2 regions of the Bacillus sp. TCT6 genome follow, and region 2 is predicted to be linked to the other one. Evidence: riboswitches for the same ligand, from Rfam matches in the RefSeq annotation. Region 2 holds a riboswitch; the other holds the start of a gene.
The links. Region 2 has a riboswitch for thiamine pyrophosphate ahead of tenA (thiaminase II). Riboswitches for the same ligand answer to the same signal wherever they lie in the genome.
Positions count from the first base shown of each region.

Region 1: linked by a shared signal. The riboswitch ahead of thiT (energy-coupled thiamine transporter ThiT) and the one ahead of tenA (thiaminase II) in region 2 are both predicted to bind thiamine pyrophosphate.

Region 1 is NZ_JBVYHX010000001.1:4,450,606-4,459,960, forward strand. Features, by position in the region: gene AC0ONG_RS22815 (hypothetical protein) at 33-251, opposite strand; gene AC0ONG_RS22820 (DUF4247 domain-containing protein) at 350-1,168, opposite strand; gene AC0ONG_RS22825 (DUF4178 domain-containing protein) at 1,181-1,687, opposite strand; gene AC0ONG_RS22830 (DUF350 domain-containing protein) at 1,709-2,113, opposite strand; gene AC0ONG_RS22835 (PspA/IM30 family protein) at 2,194-2,859, opposite strand; gene AC0ONG_RS22840 (lipoprotein BA_5634 family protein) at 3,262-3,840, shown strand; gene AC0ONG_RS22845 (FeoB-associated Cys-rich membrane protein) at 3,875-4,045, opposite strand; gene feoB (ferrous iron transport protein B) at 4,059-6,047, opposite strand; gene AC0ONG_RS22855 (FeoA family protein) at 6,044-6,271, opposite strand; TPP riboswitch at 6,466-6,567, shown strand; gene thiT (energy-coupled thiamine transporter ThiT) at 6,653-7,324, shown strand; gene AC0ONG_RS22865 (sensor histidine kinase) at 7,533-9,355, opposite strand, start outside.
Region 2 is NZ_JBVYHX010000001.1:2,268,384-2,277,738, reverse strand. Features, by position in the region: gene AC0ONG_RS11515 (DUF3937 domain-containing protein) at 182-445, opposite strand; gene tenA (thiaminase II) at 843-1,532, opposite strand; TPP riboswitch at 1,660-1,765, opposite strand; gene AC0ONG_RS11505 (D-alanine--D-alanine ligase) at 1,839-2,753, opposite strand; gene pdxR (MocR-like pyridoxine biosynthesis transcription factor PdxR) at 2,758-4,206, opposite strand; gene AC0ONG_RS11495 (homoserine dehydrogenase) at 4,296-5,321, opposite strand; gene AC0ONG_RS11490 (esterase/lipase family protein) at 5,409-6,650, opposite strand; gene AC0ONG_RS11485 (DUF3914 domain-containing protein) at 6,927-7,268, shown strand; gene AC0ONG_RS11480 (lipoprotein BA_5634 family protein) at 7,346-8,029, opposite strand; gene AC0ONG_RS11475 (ABC transporter permease) at 8,083-9,355, opposite strand, start outside.

The DNA of each region.
Region 1 (9,355 bases), 2.2 Mb from region 2:
TTGTAAGTTTTTTTCAGTACGTAGATATATTTTTACTCGCCCCACCGACTCCCACGTTTAATCCACGCTACATACTTTTGAAAAGCCGTCACTTCATGTTGAAAACGCAGCGGGATATACAAAAATAAAGTGCATGTACACAGTATCCATAGAATACCTACTACAAAATGAAATTTCATTGTCGTGCTAATAAACAAGCTGAGGAATAATACAAGGAACATAATTACACTAAATCTTTTATACGTAGTCATACTATCCCCTCCTTATACTTCAATTGTACCAGTTATAAGGAATTAATTCCCATAACAAAAAAAGACCAAAAAGTAATTTACACTTTTCGGTCTCTACACTATCTTCTCTTCGTAATCTTTCCTGAACCACCGACCCTCGTTTTCGGGGGAGATGTATTCCTTGGCGGAGTTTTAATAGATGATTTCGGCTTCACATCTGATCCGCTTGAACCGCCTGGTGTTTTTGTAATTTTACCCTTGCTTCCAGTAGAGGGTGGGGGCGTCGTATTACTTCCTTTTTCAGTAATACTTCCCTTATCACCTACTGATGGTTTCGAATCTACATTATCGCCTCGCTTAATAATAGACCCTTTCCCTTCCTTCGTAATTGGAGGTGGGGTTTTCTTTTCTTCTTTCGTAGGTGGTCTCTCTGGAATGACTGGTTTATGATTTTGTCTGTCGTTATATCCTCGATAATCACCGTATGATGATTTTCGTGAACCAAATATATCGTTTAATATGCTACCCATAATATATCCTTGCAAGAAGGACGGTTGATAATTTTGACGGACAAATTCTTTATTACTTATTTCAATTAACGTATCCGATGGTTTCTCTTTATCCTTTTGCAAGTTATAAATCTTGTCAGAATAAACGAGGAACATTTGATTTTCGTCTTCTTTAGATGCTTGCTTCGGTTCTCTTTCGTTAATGAGTTCCTTCGCTACTTCAGGAACTGACCGATTGGCGGCCCTATACACGTAAGATTCTTGTTTACCTTCCTTTGCGACAGACTCAAGTGGATAACGGTCTTGAATCGACTTTGTCTGCCCGCCTTGACAACCTGATAAGGCATAACCAGCAACAACAAGTAATATAACGATAGCAAGTATAGGGATCACAAACGATTTAATCATGGTAAACAATCGGTTTGACATGATTACGCCCCCTTACGTTGCTCTTATAATTTGTACATCAGCAGGAATGATTGCTTCTCCCTCATACATCATTGTGCGACCATTTTGCCATTCAATACGCAATAATTTTCGATTATCTGATTGGAATTCCCATACGTACTGTTCCTCTGAAGCTGAGAATGGTGTTTTCCCCATCACAACAACACGTCCGTTATATTGTCCTTCCATATGGTACTCAGTATCATCCATTTCAATTGTCGTCGGAATTTCATCAATTGAATCTAAGCGACCATCAATTGGAGTATATAATTTGTAATACGTATTTTCACGATCTTCAATTTTTAAATAACGAATATCTTTTCCATCTTGCAGTGTTAAAACAATTTCTTTACGAGAATGCATACTCGTTTTCCCAGTCAATTCGTACATAACTAATGAAACTTCAATCATATCGCCAGGAGCTAACGTTAAAAGACTCTTTTCCGGCTTCGGTGGCTCTGGGCTTTTCATTATATTTTTAATTCGTTTAAATAAACTCATAATCTACCCCTCCTTTTCTCTTTATAAACAAGCACCTAAAATTAGTGCACCAACAATATGTAATGATCCAGCTAACATCGCATGTGCAACGCTACCTTCTTTCGTACCTTCTTCTAAATCTAAGCCAGACATTTTCTTTAACACAAATTCGATAAACATTTCTACAACTAATAAAATAACGAAAGAAACTGCTGAAGCAAGAAGCGCCTGCCATAAGTCATTTGCTTTCGTGATTGATTGAGATAAAATGTACCCTTGTGCAAATAATTTCATAATAAAACGAGTTGTTACAGCTGTATTTCCATTTTTGATTTCTTTTAAATCATTGTATTTTGTAAAAATTGAATCAACCCACATAATTGCAAATAAAAGTACTGCACTCGCTCCAGTCCATACAAGCATGGCAACTACATTCATCCATGTCATTGCAAAACCTCCTCAAAAATATAATAGAAAACCGACATGAATTTGTTTAGACATGTCGGTTCATTTGTCTTTATTCTATATTATTTCTCATACTGCTTCATAATACGAGCCAATTCATCGTCAACAGCAGAATTTTTGTTTAAGCTTGCGAATTCATCATCTAATGACTTTTCTTTCTTATAAACTTCACCGCTTGCTTCCGCTTCAGCCTCTAATTGAAGAGCTTTCTCTTCCATACGGCTTAAACCAGCTTTTGCTGAATTTGAATCAAATCCAGACATTGCCTGATTAATATTTTTCTGTGCTTTCGCTGCATTTACACGTGCTACAAGTGTTTCACGTTTATTTTTCAGCTCTGTTAATTGCTTGCGCATTTCTTCTAGCTTAAGGCGCAGGTTATCAGCAGCAGCTTTATTTTGCTCGTAGCTTGCTTTATATTCATTCATTTTTTGCTCTGCATTTTGTTTTTCTTCTAATGCACGGCGCGCAAGATCTAAGTTATTAGCTTGAACAGCCATATGAGCTTGCTCTTCACGTTTTTTCACAAGTGCTTCTTGCTCTTCAAATAATATTTTGAATTTCTTCTCAAGTGCGATTTGAGCTGCTACACTTTTCTCAGCTTCTTGTACATCGGCTTGCATATCGCGTAAATATTGATCAGTCATCTTAACTGGATCTTCCGCTTTTTCAATTAATGAATACACATTTGACATTGTTAAATCTCTTAATCGTTTAAATACAGACATCTAAATTCCTCCTATGATAAACCTCATATTTCAAATTCACTACTTGGAAAACTGAAAAATCTCCCTTTACAGTAAAGAATATTCATTTTACAGCCTATTTGTTTATTATAACAAAACTAATATGTCCTTACATGTTATTTCCAAAATACATCCATTATAATATGACATTCTATATACAATATTGTATTTATAATATATTCTCATTATCCCTCTTTGAAATTAACTTACTTTTGTGCGATTTCACTAAATTACATAAGTGTAATGTTACTGTAAGCTAACTCGATAGTTGCATTCTGATATTTCTTATACACTAATACCAGAAGCAACAAACAAGCTTCTTCACATGTAAGCAATAATACAAAAATTGTATTTACTATAAAACATATAAAAGGAGAAATCATCATGAAAAAATTAGTAGGAATCGGATTAGCAGCAGCAATTTCATTTGGTGCATTATCAGGTTGTTCTTTATTAGGAGAGAAAGCGAACGGTTTTGTACTGTACGGCTCAGAAGAACAAGTTCAGCAAATTACAGATAAAAACAAAAAAGAAGTGAAAGAAAAAGACTTCTATAAAATGAAAATGACAACATTAGATGGTAAAAAAGTTCTTGTAATGGATAAGAAAACTGGTGAAGAACTAGTGAAAAAAGAGTTACTTAGCAAAGTTGATGAAAAAGACAACACGAAACCACTTGATAAATTACCAGCTGTAACAACAGAACAAGGTTTATTATTTGCAAAAGAAAAAGTAGAAAATGCTACACTTGATGGGGCAAAATTAAAATATGAAGGCAACACAATTATCGGAAGTGGCCGTGCATATACAGATATGTATGCGATTGTCGATGACGCAACTTACAACAATGTAAAAGGTGATGAAAAATCTGTAGGTGTATTAAAATTTGATAAAGACCCAAGTAAAGAGTTCCCTGGTTACAAAGGCGTCGAAGCTTCTCAACTTGTAAAAATTAAAAAGTAAAACAAAAAAGCTTTGCAATTCGCAAAGCTTTTTTCTATTTATTATGAGCAATTTGTTCCATATCCGGACTACAAGTTTTCGACTGACATGACTTATTTAAAGAACATGCTGCGCATTTTCCTTTTTTACTTCTCTTTACAAAATTAACTAACGTGTATGCTGCATAACCAAAAATGATAGCTCCAATTATAATATTGACCATCATTATACATCTCCTTTTAGAATCCTAGTAAAGATCCAACTTGGTATATAATAAGCGTTAATACATAAGCAACAACGAGTGGATAAACGACTGAGAAAATCGTCCATTTGGCTGATCCTGTTTCACGTTTAATAACAGCCACCGTCGCTAAACATGGAACATATAATAAAATAAAGAACATAAATGCATAAGCTGATAATGCTGTATAATGTGCTCCCATTACGTTTCCAAGCACATCTTCTTTAACTGCATAAATAATTGCCATTGTAGAAACGACAACTTCTTTTGCTAAAAATCCTGTTAAAAGGGATGCTGCAGCTTGCCACGTTCCGAAGCCGAGCGGTGCAAATAACGGTGCGATAAACCCACCAATCATCGCTAAGTAACTGTCTCCCATATCAACACCAAATCCTGATGGACCTGCATAGTTTAATAACCAAATGACAACAGAACCACCAAAGATGAATGTACCTGCTTTACGAACAAATCCTTTCCCTTTCTCCCACGTGCTTAGCCATAACGTTTTCGCTTGTGGCACGCGGTAAGGAGGTAGTTCAATTACGAAAATAGACTTTTCCGCTTTTAAAATTGTAAGAGACATAATTTTTGTAACTAGTAATGCAAGAACAATACCTGCAACATATAAAGAAAATACAACAGTTGCCTGACTATGAGGGAAGAATACGCCCGCAAATAATGCGTATACAGGCAAACGTGCCGAACAAGACATAAATGGTGTTACAAGAACTGTAAGTAAACGTTCTTTTTCTTGTTCAATCGTTCTCGCTGCCATAATACCTGGAACGTTACATCCAAAACCGATAATCATCGGAATAAACGCTTTTCCGTTTAAACCGAAGAACTCCATAATTCGATCCATAACAACTGCAATTCGCGCCATATATCCTGAGTCTTCTAATAATGAAATGAAAAAGAATAGTGCAAAGATTTGTGGTACGAATACTAATACAGCACCAACACCGGCAATAATACCTTCTGTAACGAGCGCTTGAATAAAATGAGAAGCTCCAATACTTGTAAGTCCAACCGTCACCCAATCCGTAAGCTGGCCACCAAAAAACTCATCTAACATATCCGATAAAGGTGTCCCAATCCACGTAAACGTAACCTGAAAAATAAAAAACATAACTGCTAAAAAGATTGGAAGTCCTAAAATTTTATGCGTAATTAGTCTATCAATTTTTTCCGAAAAAGGAATTTTCCCTTCTTTCTCATGCTTCATAACATTTGTTTTTAACTTTTCAATATACGCTTCACGAGTTTTGTAAATGTGCTCTTCCAACGTACAATCAAGTTTTCCCTCTAGGCGAGATCGAATGGCTACAAGTTCCTTATAAATTGGTAATGCTTTTATTTCTTTTTCTACTACTTCGTTATTGCTTAAAAATTGAAGTGCTAACCATCTCGGATGCTCGTAATTCGCTTTCTCTAAAAGAGAAATTACCTCTTCAATTCCTTCATCCATTTGTACACCATATGAAATAATGAATGGTTTTTTCTCGTTTTTGTCATTTTCTTTAAGGGTCGCAAGTAGTTCTTCACAACCTTTTCCACTTCTTGCAACGACAGGAACGACTGTTACGCCTAATAATTCGGATAAACGTTTTACATCGATCACAATTCCTCTTTGCTTCGCCACATCAACCATATTTAGACCAATTGAAACTGGCTTGCCAAATTCGAGCAACTGCAACGTTAAATGCATATTTCGTTCAAACTGCGAAGAATCCACAATATTTAACATATGCTGAAATTCTTCTGTTAATAGAAAGTTTGTTACAACACCTTCATCACGTGAAACTGGATTTAAATCATAAACACCTGGTAAATCAATTAATGTTCCTTGTCTATCTTTTAATTTACCAACCTTTTTTTCTACTGTTACACCGCTCCAGTTTCCTACGTATTCATAAGAACCAGTAAGTGCATTAAATAATGATGTCTTTCCTGTATTTGGATTCCCTAGCAAAGCAACCTTATTCACGCTAATTCCACCTTTATCATTTTCGCGTCACAATGACGAATACTAATTAACTGTCCACGACACTCCAATGTACAAGGACCTTTGAACATCGCCTTTTGCTTCATACGAAGTTCGCTTCCTTCAGAAAGACCGAAAGCAGCCAATCTTCTCTTTAGTAAATAATCTAAAGACTGAACACTTTTCACTAGCACTTTCTCACCGATTTTAATATCTACTAAGCTCATAACCTTCCCCCTCCGAAGAGAATGATAATTATTTTCAGAAGAATTATAGCACACTCTATTTCTCTTGTACTATACCCTTTTGCTTCATATTTATTAACATTTCGCTACAATTCTATTTCAATAATTGTCATAACAGATTCGTTTGCCATTCCCATCCATTTCGCTTACAATAAACAATAACAAATAAAGAATCTCGTTATCACTGGGGGAGCCATGCCGCTGAGAGGGAACACTTCGTTCCGACCCTTCGAACCTGTTAGTTAATGCTAACGCAGGGATTGTGCAAACGTCCGAAATACATACCTCTTTTCATTTACGTATTTCGTATCCTCCTATGATATCTATTCTTTTTTGTACAACTTGGATTTAGGGGGAGACAACATGCGTAACACCAATTTACAAGCGATGATTGAATCTGCTATTCTTGCAGCCTTCGCCATGGTCATCGACATTTTACCACTTTCAATAAAAATATCAGCTACAGGCGGTTCTATATCTTTTGCAATGATTCCTATTTTTATTATCGCTTATCGCTGGGGTTTCAAAATGGCTTTCTTAGGAGGCTTAATTTGGGGATTATTACAAATTGTTGTAGGCGATGCCATTATCGTAACACCAATTCAAGTATTAATTGAATACTTCATTGCTTTCGCATTCATTGGGTTTGCTGGTTTATTCTATCGTCCAATTCAAAAGGCGCTTTTAACATCCAATGAAAATAACGAAGAACAATCAAACTTAGGTAGCCGTAAAGACAAACCTTCATCAAAACCAAACCAAGGGAAGAAAGTAATTGGATATATTATCGTCGCTACTTTTATCGGTAGTCTAGCTCGTTACTTCTGTCACTTTATCGCTGGTATCATTTTCTGGGGACAATATGCACCAAAAGGACAATCAGCAGTTCTATATTCTTTAATATTTAACGGTAGTACAATGATTGGTTCCTATATTCTATGTACCGTTTTACTTATATTTTTATTTATCACTTCACCACGTTTATTCAAAAGCATCAGTGCTTATCAAATGAATACACAAAAAAAGGGCGCTTAATGAGCGCTCTTTTTTCATATCGTAATATCAATTAAAAATACAATAAATGCACAAAAGAAAATAAATACCATTATACTTAGCCAATTGCTATGCACGGTTCATCGACTCCTTACATAACCTCGTTTTCTAACCAGATTATATCGTTTAAAAATAAAGATTAGGTAAAGATAGTATGAAAATAAATTAAAAAAAGCGTAGCATGCATTATCTACGCTTTTTTCGGTAAGTAAAAGTAAAATAATACACCGTCTCCTGTATTCTTTACTCCATATTCAGCATCGTGTAATTCTAAAATATTTTTAGAAATAGCAAGCCCAAGTCCCGTCCCACCTTGTGAACGCTGCCGAGCTGCATCCACGCGATAAAAGCGATCCCAAATTTTATCTAATTGTTCTTCTTCAATGTGAGTACCTTTATTTTCAATGCACACTTTTATACGATCTTTATCATCTATTGTCGAAATAATAATATCCTCTTTATTTGGTGTATAACGTATTGCATTCGTAATGAAGTTCACAATGACTTGTTCAATTCGGCCTTGATTTGCAATCACTTCAAATGAACGTATATTTTTATGGACATGAAGTTCTTTTTTCTCTATTTCCACAGATAGATGTTCACATATATCTTCAATTACTGTATCAATATAAAACGAAGACTTTTTCATTTTATATGTACCAGATTCAAATTTAGCTAACTCAAGCATATCCAAAATTAAAGTATCCATTTTGTCTACTTCTCTCTCCATCGCCTGAAAATAATACTCTTTTTTATGCTCAGCTACCCCGTCTTTTAAAATGGAAATACAACTTTTCATAATACTCAGCGGTGTTTTCAATTCATGCGAAACACCAGAAATGAATTCTTTCCGTGTATTTTCTAACTTTCTTTCCTTTTCAATATCTTGTTCAAGCTGTCCGATATGAGAATTTAATTTGTTAGAAAGTATATTAATATTTTTCGATAAATCACCAATTTCATCTTTTGAAGTAATCGGTATTTTTTCTGTAAAATCTAAATGCGCTATTTTCTTCGTCGTATCATTTATTTTTAATAACGGTTTGGCAATTTGCTTTGAATAATAAAACGAAGCTAAAAAAATAAGAACGACTACAAATGCAATGATGTATATGTAATAATCTTGCACCATTTGTACAGCTTCATCTACAGGCTGTAAAGAAGCCATTGCATATATATATGCTACTGATCCGTCTTTTTCTTTTATTGGCTTAACTAATAATTTATATTTTATATCATTCTTTTCATAATCTATTGTTTGTGTTGTATATCGTATTTTATTGCTTTCTTTTAATAATAAATCGGTTTGAAAACCCTTAATATTATCTAAAAATATGCTATTTTTATAAATTGGATTCACAGGACCGTTTACATCTGGTAACTGTACTTTTGTAACACGTCCTCCTATGTAAACGCCTAATTCCTGAGCAGCTTCTTCCTGTACGGCTGGTTTCTTTTCCTTAGCAAGTTGCTCCCCAGCCGCTCTCTTTTTCTCCTCATCTAATTTTATTTTCTCCTGAAATGCTTTTTCTAACGGTTTATTAGATCCACTTAAATTCTGCTTAGATAAAGAAAAAGAGAATGGAATAAAACTATCTTCTTTTCTCACTCCAGAAAAATAAATCTCTTGTCCTAAAAACTGCTCTAATGATTTATTATCAATCTCCTCTATATTGACGAGATTGTATAAGGGTATCTTGAATAGTTGTTGTCCAAAGCTCTTTTGTTGCCTACGATCTATCGTTACCTCAAAATAAAAATCATCCACATGTTTTAAATTCCCATTCTGATCTAGTGTCGTAATCCACGTATTATTTTCCCTAAAAAAGTCTTGCTCAAGTTTCTGAATTCCTTCTGCATTTCCTGTGTAGTTTAGATAATTCTTCTCAAAGGAATTTAAATTCACTTTAATATCTTCCACTTTTCGATTCGCATAATATTGTTTAAAAAATATCGTTTGTCCAATAAATATCGTCGCTAAAATCAACATACATAATGCTGTTGTAAGAGTAA
Region 2 (9,355 bases):
ATATTTCCATATATCACTTAGATTTTCTTGTACTGTAAATGCCTTTGCTATAACACCTCTAAGTAACCGGTTTCTATGACGGTTAAGAAATTCCTATAAAGAAAAAAGCCCTAATTAGGGCTTTTTATTCTATTTCTCCAGCAAAGCTCTCTATGAAATTTCTAATTGAAAAAAGACACACTTAGATTGATGCGTCTTTTTGTGATGCCTCTTTTGTGAAATCATATAATGCAATTGCGCCTAAAAGAACAAGTATACCTTGAGGAACATCTAGTAAAATAGTTTTCCAAATTTCTGGAATTACCCATTTAATATCTGCTGCTGTTTCAAGATATGTTTGGAAATAGCTGATTGTAAAATTAATTATCCCTAAAAATACAAACAACGATAAACCAAATCGAATTAATTTCTTATTTGTAAACATATAACACCTCTCAAAATTCATTGGATATTCCTGCTTTTGCTTCTTTATATTTCCATATCTCTATATTTGATTTTAACACACAAAGAACTCAAAAAAATACAATATGCAAATTTGCATATTGTATGAACAGCACTTCATGTTAACTTAGAAATTCCTGCAAAGAAAAAACAACTCCGTTACAGCTAACAGCTCGGGTTTCTTTTCTTATTTAACTTCATACCACCAACATTTACGTTCTTTAATTGTAAAATAAATGTGACAGAAGTTTATCCAGTTAATGCGTAGACAATTAAATGAGCTAAATTATCGATATTCTATTTCACCATATCCGTAGCACTAATGACTTTACGCAAATTTGACAAGAAAAAATATAGAGATAGGTATGATCCATACCTATCTCTAACATTACTTCTATTCTTTATCCAATTACGTCTTTTACGTCTGTATCCACTGGCCACTTTTCTAATGTATAAGCCATTTCCCAAAATGAATATTCATATTGACTGCTAATAATAAAATGCTGTTTCATACGCTTGCGGTCTGCCTCTGTTACTTTTTCAGCAATAGTATCTAACCGTATAATTTGTTCTTCAACTAGCATACGGAACCAATCAGATCCATAAGCAGAAATCCATTCGTTATAAATTGGCTCTTCCGGCTGACATTCTTTTAAACGTTCCCCAATTTCGTAATACAACCAATAGCAAGGTAAAATTGCTGCAATGATATCTCCTAAATGCCCTTCATACGCAGCACGATACATATGTGAAGTATACGCATATGCAGTTGGCGCAGGAATAAAATTATCTTTTTCTTCTTTTGTTATCCCTAGCTTTTTAGCAAAATTCTCATGTAAAGATAACTCGGCCTCATATGTATTTTGAGCATGATGTGCCATACGAGCTGTCGTCTCTAATTCAAGAGCTTTTGCAGCTCCTAAAGTTTGTACTCTAGCAAAATGACTCAAATAATATGAATCTTGAAGCACATAATAGCGAAAACTAGCTAAATCTAACGTTCCTTCACCAAGTTTTTTTACAAAAGGATGGTTAAAACTCGCTTCCCAAATTGAATCTACTTCTTTACGTAATGATTGTGAAAAAGTCATTTAAATCCCTCCAATAATGTATAAAATATAAGTATTTATCCACAATTATTAAAGCTGTAAAATAAAAAAACTTTCTTTACAGGCGTAAAGAAAGTGAAATTGACAGTATTTATTTACTCATTAAATAGCAACGTCTTTCCCACTTCCCTACGCTGGCATTAACCAGATCAGGTACTAAGAGTCTCAAAATCACATTTGATCTCAGCCTATAAAAGGCCCCCCTAGTGGATAAATATTTTGTTTTTATAATGTATTCATCATAGCATACTTCGTGAAACTGTCAAAAGAATTAGTTATATAATCCCCTTAAAACCCTTCTTCTTTTCTAACTTTTAATGATGTTTCAATAATCATATCTAATAGTTTGCTATAACTAATCCCCGCTGCTTCTGCACTTTTTGGCAATAAACTTGATTGTGTCATCCCTGGTAATGTATTAATTTCCATTACATATGGAATTCCATCCTTCACCATCATATCAACTCTTGCATAAACACTACATTTTAATGCTTTATAACAAGCCAGTGACGCTTTATTTACACGTTCATTAATTTCCGCTGGAAGTTCGATAACTTCCTCAACTGTACTAGTATCATCATATTTTGCATTGTAGTCAAAGAACTCGGCTGCATGTCGAATTGAAACTATAGGTAACTGTTTTCCATCCAGAATGGAACATGTAATTTCATCACCTTTTACATACTTCTCAATTACTACTTCAGAATCCCATTCAAATACAGTTTCTAGCATTGAGATCAATTCATTTTTATTGTAAACGATTTTCACCCCGACACTCGATCCGCCAGAGTTTGGTTTTACCACTAATGGAAATCCTAACTTATCTAACTCATCAAGCTTTAGATCCTCCATTTTTGTAAGTTCAATCCAATCTGGTGTTTCTACACCTTCATAACGTAAAATCTTTTTCGAAATATTCTTATCCATACATATACTACTAGATAACATATTACTTCCGCTATAAGGAATCCCTAAACTCTCCAGTGTTCCTTGAACTGTCCCATCTTCTCCATATTTCCCGTGTAATGCGAGCAACGCAAAGTCAATGTCTTTCGCTTTTTCAATTAAATCCATTTTTTCATTTAATGTAATTGGGACTATTTCATACTTATTTTTATCTAAATGAGCAATCATTTCATTCCCTGTCATAATTGAAACTTGTTTTTCAGACGATACCCCGCCCATAATAACACCGATTTTCATTTTCTCAACTCCAAATTTCATTTTTTAATGTATCACCAATTATTTTAATTCCCCGAACTATTTCTTCTTCTTTCAAGCGCGAAAACCCTAATCGGAAAGTGTTCGCCCCTTCTCCATCAGAGTAAAAAACATCTCCAGGTGAAAACGTAACGCCTTTCTCATAACACTTTTGTAAAAGTGTGCGGGCATTCATATGCTCTTCTAGCTCTATAAATAAATGAAGTCCACCATCTCCAGTCATTCTTTTGAAAGGAATGAACTGATTACACGCGCCGACAGCTAACTCATATTTTTTCTTATAAACCGATCTTGCCTTTTTTAAATATTTCTCAAAATATCCCTCATGTAAATATTGAAATAGAACCGCTTGATCTAACGTAGATGTGTGGATTGTTCTTGCTCTTTTTACGCTTTCTAAATAATGAATCAGCTCTTTATCTGCAATAATCCAACCTACACGTAAACCAGGGAAAAGTACCTTTGAAAAGCTACTAATATAAATCACATTATTGCCAGCTCCAGCAAAAGTTAATAAGGGAGCTAAATGTGAACCTGAATAACGTAATTCTTCATTAAATCCGTCCTCTATAATAGGAACCTTATATTTCGAGAATAACCTCATCAATTCCGTTCTTTTCTCTGAACTCGTAACAATACCGGTTGGATTATGATAAGAAGGAATTAAATAAGCAAAATCAAAATCTTTTTCACGTAAGCTTTTTTCAACTTCATTCGTATCAATACCATCCTCATTCATATCAATCCCATGAACTTCAAGTCCATGTAAACGGAACAGCTTTAGTGCAGCGTGGTGAGTTGGATTCTCACAAATGACACGACCGGATTTTTTTGATAAAGAAGAAAGTACAATATCCAATCCTTCTGTAAATCCATTTGTAATTAGAATATCTTTATTCGAAATGTCTACACCTTTCATTTCCATGTAATGAAGTAAATAATTCATTAACGGTTTATATCCCTTTGCATATCCGTAGTTCAATACGATGTCCCCTTCAATGGACATACGAGTAAGAAAAGCTCTTTTGAAGTTTTCAACATCAAATAGCTTCTCATCCGGGGCTATACTATTAAAAACAATCATTCCCTTTTCCCAACGAACACCATGTTTCATTAAATCTAATTCATCCGCTAATGCGGTCACTGTATTAAGTTTATTTTTCCAATCTATTTCAACAGACGAAGTGTTAGATATATCTACCTTCGCAACAAAGTTCCCTTTTCCTTTAACTGCATAAATGAGTCCTTCTTGCTCTAAATCTGCATAAGCAGCAAGTACAGTGTTTCTACTCACACTTAGTAATTCACTTAGTTCCCTTGTTGATGGGATTTTTTGATTCCCGAGCAAGTGCCCTTTCATAATCATCTTCTTCAAATAATCTTTCAATTGAATATAAACGGGACGATCTTTAACAACTTTAAAATCCTTAAACAATTCCTTACCCCCTGCAATCATTTTTGCATATTTATTTCATTCACAAAAGGTCCACGACATATGTATTTTTTATAAAGGGCGGTACGGTCTTACAAGTCTTTTCGATATAAGTTAATTACATCTTTTAAAGCTGCAGCTGCAGCGCCTCGTGGATTAGAAGCCCCACCAATTGTAGTAACTTGTCCCATCGTATCTGTAAAGAACGTAATTCCTTTTTCGGTCCCATTTACTTTTGCTAACGGATGATCTTTTTCTATTTCGCACGGTTCAACATTTAAATTCACATTGCCACCCTCATCCTTATATATTGATGCTATTAATTTAATAATTTTATGTTGTTCCTTAGCATTTTGTATTTGCTGTTTTGTAACGTGCTCGATTCCTTTTATATGTATATCAGTAAGTGTTTTCTCTGTTTCCATTAAGCTGTTTGTCAAAAGTAACAATTTACACGCACTATCTGAACCACTTATATCTAATATAGGGTTTGTCTCAGCAATTCCTTTATTTTGCGCTTCTTTCAGTGCTTCTTCAAATGTCATATCTTCCTCATACATTTTCGTAAGAATATAATTAGTTGTTCCATTTAATATTCCTTCTATTTTTTCAATACTGCAACCGGCTAAACTAAATTGTCCGATATCTAGCGTCGGTAGTGCAGCGGCTGTTGCACCGCTATATCGAATTCGTACATTTACGCCTCTTGCTGCTTCATTTATTTCTCTCCAGTTTGTAACGAGTGCACCTTTTGAAATTGCTACTATATCCATCTGTTTCTCAATCGCTTGTTTCATATATTGTTTCCCTGGATTTCCATCTTTAAGATTTGTAACTGTTGATTCTACCAATACAGTACCACTTATGCTAGTTGTTGCACGTTCCTTCGGATGATACTCTAAATATTTTTCAATTGCAGCGGTACCGCCACCATACATCAATAAATGATGAAGAGATAAGCCGTCTTCATTATGTATTGCAATATTTCTTCCTAATACGCCACTTACAACTAATTGAATCCCATATGTTTCATATATATATGAATACTTTTCATTTAATAATTTTATAAACTCTCTGCCTACTGTTCCGTATCCTGATAATACAACTTGAATCTTCATAATATCCCCCCATATTTTTCTACCAAACCCCTCTTTCAATATAATATAAAGCGCTCTCGAATTCCATCGAGAGCGCTTTATTATTACTTATTTCGGTAAACGTGATAGCTTTTCAGCAATTGTTCTATAAAACTCTTGAATGCTAGAAAAACCTAACGAGTCTGAAACACTTAATCCTACCATGTCGAGATGATCCCAATTCGCTTTCGTTTCGATATGATTCCATTTTCCAACCTGTAATGACTCATGATTATTTACAGCAACATTAGAAATTGGTGCAATCATAGAATTGGTATTTACTACACCATCATTTTGCCACCAAGAAGTATCAACTAACGGACGGTTTTCTTCATATCTCGCATAAGAACCTAAGAAAAATGCATTCCCCATCAACACTTTATTCATCGTTATATGAGGCAAATGTAAACCTGTAATAGGTGCTGCTTGTGATGCATGTCCACTATAAGATAAGTAATAAACATCCGGTTGCGTCTTTACCCAATTATTTAACTCCTTTGCACCATCTGTACTTAAATCCCATTGACTTATATCTTTTGTATTTTTCCAAAGTGAACTATTTAGAATACGATTACTATATTGGAAAAAGGACTCTCCAGCAATCTTCTTTATACCCCATTGATCCAATTTAAAATCATATAAAGATAAATTATTGTTTCCTCCAAAGCTCGCAGCTGTAATGAGTAAATCTTTAACGAACGGCAGCAGAAGACTACCATCCGCAAGTGTTGTACCGTTGTGAGGGGTTGCTAATGTTGTAACACTATGAACATATGATTTTCCACCTTCAAATAGTGGTGATATTTTGGTGTCTGGGTGATTTTTCGCATAATTCTTTTCTTCAAAACTACCTTCTTTTAATAGCTGTACTAATGTTCTAATCGTTTGTCCACCCATGCTATGCCCAACTAAATGAACTTTATTTGTTTCACTCCAATTCGGCGTAAAACCACTATAAGTTCTGCCAAAACGATTATGTCCATGTTTCTCAGCATGCGAGGCACCATAGTCTACTGTGCCACCGCTAATTTGCGCATACAATTCACATGCACGATCCCAGTTACTAGAAACAGGTCCAACAGCTGCGGTATGTACCGTATAACCATTTCGTTTCAAATCTTCCTGTATATCATGAACACCACCCCAATACTTTACGCCAAGCATTTCTTCTCTACCCCATCCAGCAAATCCATTCACCAATATGATAGGATAATTATTTGGTTGCCTCTCTTCAGCATATGATATTTTCGCTGCGAATGAACATAAGGTCACTAATGCGAAAAAACATATTTTTAAAAATAACTTCCCCATACTTTCTCCCCCTAATAAAACGTTTACATTTTTCTCCTAAAAATTAACAGAATGTTTTAACAACTTAAACATAATGTAAAGTATTTTATATACGTTGTATATATAGAAAACATATACAATTGTTGATAAATATTAATTCAAGTGAACATTTACTTTTTACAATACAACTTGTAAATCTGTTTATTTGAATTTATAATTAGATATAGTTTCCTCATGTTAAAAAGATTTAAAAACCATAAGAAAACTAATCTCATTGCTTGAAAAGGAGGAAAAAGCATGCAAATCGGATCAAATATTCATACATTATCTCAACCTACTAAAATAACTCCATCTACTCTTGAGCATAATACTATCTCTTCTACTAAACTGGAAAGTAAGAAAGTAAATGATCCTATCAAGTTTGATATTCGTTCATCTGAAAAAGAAATGAAACAGCCTGAGCATAAATTTAATGAATTAGATTTATGGAAGATGTTAAAGGATAAAGGTGTTCCTTTATGGATAATCCTTGAAATGCTACAAAAGGCTCGTAAAGAAAAAGAAGCCCAAAATAATTCAGTTCAAAATTCAAATGCGATTGAGGAAACAAACGAGACTCGATTAAATGAAGTAATGTAAAGCATAATATTTGATTGGTCTACAAACTAAAAAGAGTTCGGGGGTGATAAAGTTTCTATCAACCTCGAACTCTTTTTTTATGATTTTTCTCCAATCGTTACAAACTGGAAAGATACTTTTCCTTCCAAACCTTTAATTAGTTTTTTTACTTTAACATTTTCATTAACCAATGTATTATCTGTCGACATTTTAGGTTTTTCGTCACCTAGAGATTTTTTCAAATGAAGAAGATGCATTTTCATTTCATTTGCCTTTATTTCTTTATACACACTATTTTTTGCTACAATCATATACCATTCCGTTGAATATTTACGATTGTTACCTATCCAAGCATCACTATCGTATGTAACAGGAATCTCTTCCCCTCCTATTTTAATACTTTTCATAGTCTTATCGTCTTCACTTGTAAATAATAGTGACCCTTCTTTTGGGAATTTCGGTAACGTATCTATAATATAATTGGAGCCATTATCTTGTTTTCGAAAAAGTTTTTCTTTAATCAATGCTTGTGCTGTAGATTCATTTAAAATTAAGACATTTCCATTTCCAACTTCCCCTTTTTTCACAGAAAACACTTCATTTTCTTCCGTAATTTCCTGATAACGATTAATAATTGGTGAAATATTATTTTCATCTCCAATAATTAATACACCGTTTGCAGGAAATGAGTTGTCCTTTTTAGAACATGCACTAAAGCTTATTAAAAGTATTATAGTTAACATAAAAATAGTTAATATTCTTTTCATCACGATTCCTTTCATCATACAGTTCATTTTTCCACATACTTTAGTGTAGTCTTACAAGCTAATAAATTCTATTGCTCCATAACCTTATAAAGCTTTTGCAGGTAACGCCAACGGGTTATAAAGAAATATAAAACTTGTATACATATAAATGAAATTAAAATAACGATAGAGCTATTTATGATAGAAAAATCGACTAATTGCTGTAATGCTATATAAGCAACTACAGTATGAATCACTGCAACGAAAATTGGTAAAAAGAACATTAATAATAACTGCCTCGTTACAACTTTTTTCAACTCACCTTTACTTAATCCCATTTTCGAAATCATTTTATATTGCTGTTGGTCGCGATCCAAATCTGTATATAATCGGAAATAAATAAAACTAGCGGCGAATGTAAAGAAGACGATTCCAACTAAAATACTTACCATAAGTAATAAACCATTCTTTTGCTTTGCTTCCAACAAGTTTAATGTTAAAGCTTCAAAGTAGAAATCTCTGTCCCTAAGATTTTTATCGAATATACTCTTTAATTGATTTGAAATCTCTTTCGTTTTTATCCAATCATCTACAACAAATCCGTAAGTACGATATGGAATTTCTTTATTAACTGGGTCACTAGTAAGAGGTATTCCATCATATACCTGATCTTGAACAGCGATATAAATAGTTCTAGAATCATGTGGTAAAACTAAATTTTCTACAGCTTTTTTCACATGAAATGTCTTTGTCCAGTCACCTTGAATGACTTCTATATTCTTTTTATACTCGCCATTTTTAAATTCTTGTTTTTGTGATACGACTCCAGGAATTAATAAAATTTCATCTTCTTTTTCAATTGTTTCTTGTTGATAGCCTAGTGCTTTAGCAAGATCGTTGTATTCACTTAACTTCATTACATTTACGCCATTTTCTGTGTATATATATGAAGATGAAGCCATTCGATACGGAATATTAGCATCAGAAAGGTGTTTTTTTATAATAGAAAGATTTTTATTCAATACTTTGTCATTTTCAAAACTTCCATACAAAAATGTATACGGATTTGTCATCCTTACCAAATCCCTATTTCCAATTGCGGCTGTTGTACCAATTGCTGTAAATGCAACTGCTGAAACTATAGATACTATAAAAAACATCGTTGCATTATCTTTCATACGGTAAATTAATTCAGAAAATGTTAATATATTTGTTCTCTTTAAAAAGAAAGATTCTCTCCTTTTAGCAAGATGCAGTATATACACGCTACACTGTGTATATAAAAAGTACGTTCCTATAATTACTAGAAGCACACCTATTCCAAGCGTAATAAAATTGGTACTTGGTATGAAGCGAAATACT